3 regions of the Streptomyces sp. WP-1 genome follow, and region 3 is predicted to be linked to each of the others. Evidence: riboswitches for the same ligand, from Rfam matches in the RefSeq annotation. Region 3 holds a riboswitch; each other region holds the start of a gene.

Evidence for each region. Region 3 has a riboswitch for thiamine pyrophosphate ahead of thiO (glycine oxidase ThiO). Riboswitches for the same ligand answer to the same signal wherever they lie in the genome.
Region 1: another riboswitch for thiamine pyrophosphate. It lies ahead of thiC (phosphomethylpyrimidine synthase ThiC); the one in region 3 lies ahead of thiO (glycine oxidase ThiO).
Region 2: another riboswitch for thiamine pyrophosphate. It lies ahead of QHG49_RS10490 (thiamine ABC transporter substrate binding subunit); the one in region 3 lies ahead of thiO (glycine oxidase ThiO).

What each region holds. Positions count from the first base shown of each region.
Region 1 covers NZ_CP123923.1:4,115,340-4,117,598, reverse strand. The annotation lists gene thiC (phosphomethylpyrimidine synthase ThiC) at 1-1,346, opposite strand, end outside; TPP riboswitch at 1,339-1,516, opposite strand; gene QHG49_RS17870 (YibE/F family protein) at 1,589-2,259, shown strand, end outside.
Region 2 covers NZ_CP123923.1:2,502,768-2,505,026, forward strand. The annotation lists gene QHG49_RS10490 (thiamine ABC transporter substrate binding subunit) at 1-994, opposite strand, end outside; TPP riboswitch at 1,065-1,171, opposite strand; gene rlmN (23S rRNA (adenine(2503)-C(2))-methyltransferase RlmN) at 1,223-2,259, opposite strand, start outside.
Region 3 covers NZ_CP123923.1:5,806,588-5,808,846, forward strand. The annotation lists gene thiO (glycine oxidase ThiO) at 1-1,101, opposite strand, end outside; TPP riboswitch at 1,099-1,210, opposite strand; gene QHG49_RS25610 (hypothetical protein) at 1,264-1,623, shown strand; gene QHG49_RS25615 (NAD(P)/FAD-dependent oxidoreductase) at 1,656-2,259, shown strand, end outside.

The DNA of each region.
Region 1 (2,259 bases), 1.7 Mb from region 3:
CAGGCGATCATCGCGGCGCCGATGCCGGAGGTGATGTGGTCGTACGCCGGTGCGATGTCCGTGGTCAGCGGGCCGAGCGTGTAGAACGGGGCCTCGTCGCAGATCTCCTGCTGGAGATCGATGTTCTCCTTGATCTTGTGCATCGGGACGTGCCCGGGGCCCTCGATCATCGTCTGTACGTTCAACCGGCGGGCGATCCGGCCGAGTTCCCCGAGCGTGCGCAGCTCCGCGAACTGGGCCTCGTCATTGGCGTCCGCGATGGACCCGGGCCGCAGCCCGTCGCCCAGCGAGTACGTGACGTCGTAGGCGGCGAGAATCTCGCACAGCTCCTCGAAGTTCTCGTACAGGAACGAGTCCTTGTGGTGCGCCAGGCACCACGCGGCCATGATGGAGCCGCCCCGCGAGACGATGCCGGTCTTGCGATTGGCCGTGAGCGGTACGAACGGCAGCCGCACGCCCGCGTGGACCGTCATGTAGTCCACGCCCTGCTCGGCCTGTTCGATGACGGTGTCCTTGTAGATCTCCCAGGTCAGCTCCTCCGCCCTGCCGTCGACCTTCTCCAGCGCCTGGTAGAGCGGCACCGTGCCGATCGGGACGGGGGAGTTGCGCAGCACCCACTCGCGGGTGGTGTGGATGTTGCGGCCGGTGGAGAGGTCCATGACCGTGTCGGCACCCCAGCGGGTCGCCCAGGTCATCTTCTCGACCTCCTCCTCGATGGAGGACGTCACCGCGGAGTTGCCGATGTTGGCGTTCACCTTCACCAGGAACCGCTTGCCGATGATCATCGGCTCGATCTCCGGGTGGTTGACGTTGACCGGCAGCACCGCCCGGCCCGCCGCGATCTCCTCGCGGACCACCTCGGGCGAGACGTTCTCCCGGAGGGCCACGAACTCCATCTCGGGCGTGATCTCGCCCCGGCGCGCGTACGCGAGCTGTGTCACCGCCTGCCCGCCCCGGCCCCGGCGCGGCTGACGCGGACGACCCGGGAAGACCGCGTCCAGGTTGCGCAGCCCGCCGCGCGGCGAGGTGTGCTTGATGCCGTCGTCCTCGGGACGGACGGGACGGCCCGCGTACTCCTCGGTGTCGCCGCGGGCGATGATCCAGTTCTCCCGCAGCGGCGACAGCCCCCGGCGGACGTCGGTGTCGACGAGTTGATCGGTGTACGGGCCCGACGTGTCGTACAGCGTGACCGACTGCCCGTTGGTGAGGTGCACCTGACGGACCGGCACGCGCAGGTCGGGGCGCGAGCCCTCGACATACGCCTTGTGCCAGCCGATGGACTTCCCGGCCTCCGAGGACATCTCGTCCTGGACGGAGGCAGGCGTGCGTACGTCCTTGTTGGTCATGAGACCTACTCCCTACGCCGGCATTACCCGGTAACAGGTTCGGCGGTCGACGCAGCGGCTTCCGTCGTCCGAGGTCTCCCGGGGAACATCGCATGTTCCACGTGAAACATCGCTTCTACGGAGGTCAGCGCCCTCTCAGCCCGGTGCTCCGAGCTCCCGCGTGTGCAAAGGTGTCTCCACGCTAGCGTCATCCGTGACGCGATGAACAGTGGGCCCTCCCCGCTTCTTGCGATGATCTGGCGATGACCCGGATGGACCAGCACCCGTACCAGCCGCCCGGCCCGCGTCGGCACGACGGCTCGGAGCCCCCGAGCCAGGGCCAGAACCAGGGCCAGGGGCACCGCCACGGCCATGGCCACGCCCAGGCTCCGGCACCGGCCCAGCCCCCGGTTTCCGCCCGGGCCCACGACCACGGGCGCGGACACGGCCACGGCACGGACCACGGACACGGCTCCGGCCACGGGCACGGTCACAGCCATGGCCCCGCCGCGCCCGTCTCCCGGCATCTGCGCAAGGTGATCGCGGCGATCCTCGTCCCGTTCACCGCGGCGGTCGTGGCCGGTCTGGTGGTGCTCTGGCCCGGCGGCGCCCCCTCGCACAAGCACAGCGGGGTCGGCTTCGACCGGCAGACCCAGCAGGCCACCGTGACCCGGTTGGTCGAGGTGAGCTGCGCCTCGGTGAACGCCGGCGGCGGGGCACCCGGCGGTGTTGCCGCCGGCGGTGCCTCGGCGGGTCAGTCGTCCGGCGGCACCTGCAAGAGGGCGACCGTCCGGGTCGACACCGGCAAGGACAAGGGCCGTACGTTCACCGAGATCGTGCAGCCCGACCAGCCCCGGCAGCTGCACCAGGGCGAGCAGGTGGTCGCCGCCTACGAGCCCACCGCTCCGAAGGACCTCCAGTACTCGGTCGCCGA
Region 2 (2,259 bases), 3.3 Mb from region 3:
CGGGGTGCCGGGCGGCCGGACCGTACTTCGTGAAGTCGGCGGGCACCCGGGCACCCGCGACGACCGGGTAGACATACATGTTCAGCGGCATGTCCTCCTGGAACTCCTTGGAGACCAGGAAGTCGAGGAACGCCTTGGCGCCCTTGGGGTTCTTCGCGTTGCTCAGCAGCCCGGCGAACTCGATCTGGCGGAAGCAGGTGCCGGTGGCCACGCCGGTCGGGGCGGTGGCGGGGCGCTTCTTGGCGTAGATCACCTCGGCGGGCGGGGAGGAGGCGTACGACACGACGAGCGGGCGGTCGCCGCCGGCCTTCTTGCCCTCCGAGGAGCCGGAGAACTCCTGGTAGTAGGCCTGCTCCCAGCCGTCGACGACCTTGACGCCGTTGGCCTTGAGCTTCTTCCAGTAGTCCTGCCAGCCCTGGTCCCCGAACCGCGCGGCGCTGCCGAGCAGGAAGCCGAGGCCGGGCGAGGCGGTGGCCGCGTTCTCGGTGACGAGGAGGTTCTTGTACGCGGGCTTGGCGAGGTCGGCGTACGACTGCGGCGGGGCGAGGTGGTGCTCGCTGAAGTACGCCTTGTCGTAGTTGACGCAGATGTCGCCGTAGTCGACGGGCGTGACACGGTGCTTGCCGTCGAGCTGGTACGGGGCGCCGACCTTGTCCAGGCCCTTGGCGGTGTACGGCTGGAACAGCCCGTTGTCGAGGGCGCGGGAGAGCAGGGTGTTGTCGACGCCGAAGAGGACGTCGCCCTGAGGGTTGTCCTTGGTCAGGATGGCCTTGTTGACGGCCTGTCCGGCGTCGCCGTCCTTGAGGACGCGGACCTTGTACCCGGAGCGCTTCTCGAAGTCCGCGAGCACGCTCTTGGAGACGGCCCACGAGTCGTGGCTGACGAGGGTGACGGTCTTGGCGTCCGCCTCGTCCTGTCCCTGCGCCCCGCCGCACGCGGACAGCGCGACCAGGCCGAGCCCGACCGCCGCGACCACGAAGGTCTTGTTGTGCACTTGGTTGTCCTCCTGGGGTCGGCCAGGAAGAACGCGGCCCTGTCCGGAGGAACCGGACAGGGCGCAACAGCTTGAGTAGTGACCGAACTTCCTACCCAGAATGACCTGGGCGAGGTTCAGAGGGTCTGCGGCCTGGTGCCGCACTCTCAGCGCTGTGGCGCTCCCCTGTCGGAATATGAAGATGTTTCGACTATTTCAATGATGAAGATGTGATGGAACGGGCCCAGACTACCGCTCGGTGGCGGCGAGCTGACCGCAGGCTCCGTCGATCTCCTGCCCACGGGTGTCCCGGATCGTCACCGGCACACCGTGCGCGGCGATCGCCTCCACGAACGCCTTCTCGTCCTCGGGCCGCGAGGCCGTCCACTTGGAGCCCGGAGTCGGGTTCAGCGGAATGAGGTTGACGTGCACGGGCCTGCCGCGCAGCAGCCGGCCGAGCCGGTCGCCGCGCCACGCCTGGTCGTTGATGTCGCGGATGAGCGCGTACTCGATCGACAGCCGGCGCCCGCTCTTCTCGGCGTACTCGAACCCGGCGTCCAGCACCTCGCGCACCTGCCACCGCGTGTTCACGGGGACGAGGGTGTCGCGCAGCTCGTCGTCGGGGGCGTGCAGGGAGATCGCCAGGCGGCACTTGAAGCCCTCGTCGGAGAACCGGTGGATGGCCGGCACCAGCCCGACGGTGGAGACGGTGATACCGCGCTGGGAAAGGCCGAGGCCGTCCGGCGCGGGGTCGGTGAGCGCGCGGATGGCGCCGACGACCCGCTTGTAGTTGGCGAGCGGCTCGCCCATGCCCATGAACACGATGTTGGACAGCCGCGCCGGGCCGCCCGGCACCTCGCCGTCGCGCAGTGCCCGCATGCCGTCCACGATCTGGTGGACGATCTCCGCGGTGGACAGATTGCGGTCCAGGCCCGCCTGGCCGGTCGCGCAGAAGGGGCAGTTCATCCCGCAGCCCGCCTGCGAGCTGATGCACATGGTGACCCGGTCCGGGTACCGCATCAGCACGGACTCCACGAGGGTGCCGTCGAACAGCCGCCACAGCGTCTTGCGGGTGGTGCCCTCGTCGGTCGCCAGATGCCGGACGACCGTCATCAGCTCCGGGAACAGCGCCTCGCGCAGCTTCTCCCGGGAGCCGGCCGGGATGTCGGTCCACTGCTCCGGGTCGTGCGCGTACCGCGCGAAGTAGTGCTGCGACAGCTGCTTGGCACGGAACGGCTTCTCACCGATCCCGGCCACCGCTTCCTTGCGCTCGGCGGGCGAGAGAT
Region 3 (2,259 bases):
CGCCAGCAACTGCCCCATCACATCCCCGGTGACCGGCGTGAGCAGCACCCCGTTGCGGTGGTGCCCGGTCGCCAGCAGCAGCCCGTCGAGCCCCGAGGGCCCGAGCAGCGGCGCGTTGTCGGGGGACCCGGGCCGCAGCCCGGCCCTGGTCTCGGTGAGCGGCAGCTCGGTGATGCCCGGCACCAGCTCGTGCGCGTCGCGCAGCAGCTCGTACACGCCGCCCGCGGTGACCGTCGTGTCCCAGCCCAGCTCCTCGCTGGTGGCGCCGACGACCAGCTCGCCGTTCTCCCGGGGCACCAGATACAGCTGGCCGCCCCGGACCACGGCCCGCACCGTCCGGCTGAGGAACGGCGCGTACCGCTCGGGCACCGCCAGCCGCAGCACCTGCCCCTTCACCGGCCGCACCGGCGGCACCAGCTCCGGGGGCACCCCCGCGAGCCGCCCGCTGAGGCTGCCGCCCGCGAGCACCACCTGCCCGGCGCTGAGCGCCGTCCCGTCCGCTGCGGTGACCCCGACGGCCCTCTCCCGTACGACGTCCAGCCGCTGCGCCCACACCCGGTGGAACACCACCCCGGCCCGCTCGCACGCGATCACCAGGGCCGCGGCCAGCCGGCGCGGATCGATCTGGTGGTCGCCGTCGACCCGCAGCCCGCCGCGCACCCCGGGCGCCAGCATCGGCTCCAGTCGGCGGCACTCGCGCCCCGACAGCCACTCCGCCTCCAGGCCGCAGCGCTGCTGGAGGGCGTGCAGTTCCCGCAGATGGGCGCGGTCGTCGGCGTCCAGCGCGACCGCGAGGGTGCCGCAGCGCCGGTAGCCGAGGTCCCGGCCGCTCGCCTCGGTCAGTTCGGCCACGAAGCCGGGGTAGCGGCGCGCCGACTCCAGATTGAGGGCGAGCAGCGTCTCCTCGCCGTAGTGCAGTTCGGTGACCGCGGCCAGCATCCCGGCCGCGACCTGCGCGGCCCCGCCGCCCGGAGCCGGATCCACCAGGGCCGTCGCGAGCCCCCGGCGCGCCGCGCGCCAGGCCGTGACGAGGCCGATGATCCCGCCCCCGACGACCAGGACGTCGGGGCGTCCCGGGGTTTCGGGCGTACGTGTGGACATGGGCGTCCAGCCCCTCCCTTCGCCGGCATGACCCGGATCAGGTTCGTACGGTCGGAGGCCGCCAGCCTCCCTCTCAGCCCGGTGCGTCCGGGCTCCCGCGAGTGCTTGTACGGTGGCCACCCTAGCCCGCCCCCCTCCCCACCCGTAAGGGAGCCCTCGGTCATGGCCCCGTCGCTCGACGGTCTGGTCCTCGCCCCCGTCGCCGACCGGTCCGCAGGTCAGGTCGGCACCCGGACCCGCTTCGCCTACCACGAGCAGGACGGCGCGATCTGGGCCGAGTACCGGGGCGGCGACATCGTCCGCGGCCATCTGGCCGGCACCCGCGCGGGCGACCGCCTGGACTTCCGGTACGTGCAGCTGCGCACCGACGGCAGCACGGCCTGCGGCCACTGCGTGTCCACGGTCGTGGAACTGCCCGACGGCGGGGTGCGCCTGGAGGAGACCTGGGAGACCTGGGAGTGGGAGTCGGGACCCGGCTCCGGCACCAGCGTCGTGGAACAGGTCGTCGCGCACGCCCCCTGACCGGTTGATCGCCGACTGTCTATGGTGATCGGGTGAGCGAGCAGACAGCCCAGGAGGGCACGGCAGGGGTCCGGCGCGTGGTCGTCGCCGGCGCGGGCATGGCCGGGGTGCAGACCGCGGTGGCCCTGCGGGAACGGGGTTTCGCGGGCGACGTGACCGTCGTCGGCGCCGAACCGCACCAGCCGTACGACCGGCCGCCGCTGTCCAAGGCCGTCCTGCTCGGCAAGGCCGAGGGCTCCGCCTTCGACCTCGACTTCGACGCGCTCGGCGTCGGCCTCAGGCTCGGCTGCGAGGTCCTCGGCGCCCGCCCCGCCGACCATGAACTGGACACCGAGGCGGGCCCGGTGCCGTACGACGTCCTGGTGCTCGCCACCGGCGCCGAACCGGTCAACCTGCCCGGCACCGAGGGCGTCCCCGGCGTGCATCTGCTGCGCACCCTGGACGACGCCGAACGGCTGCGACCGGTGCTCGCGCGGCAGCACGACATCGTGGTCGTCGGCGCCGGCTGGATCGGCGCCGAGTTCGCCACCGCCGCCCGCGAGGCCGGCTGCGCGGTGACCGTCGTCGAGGCCGCCGACCGGCCGCTCGCCGGGGTGCTGCCCGCCGAGGTCGCCGCCCCCATGGCCGGCTGGTACG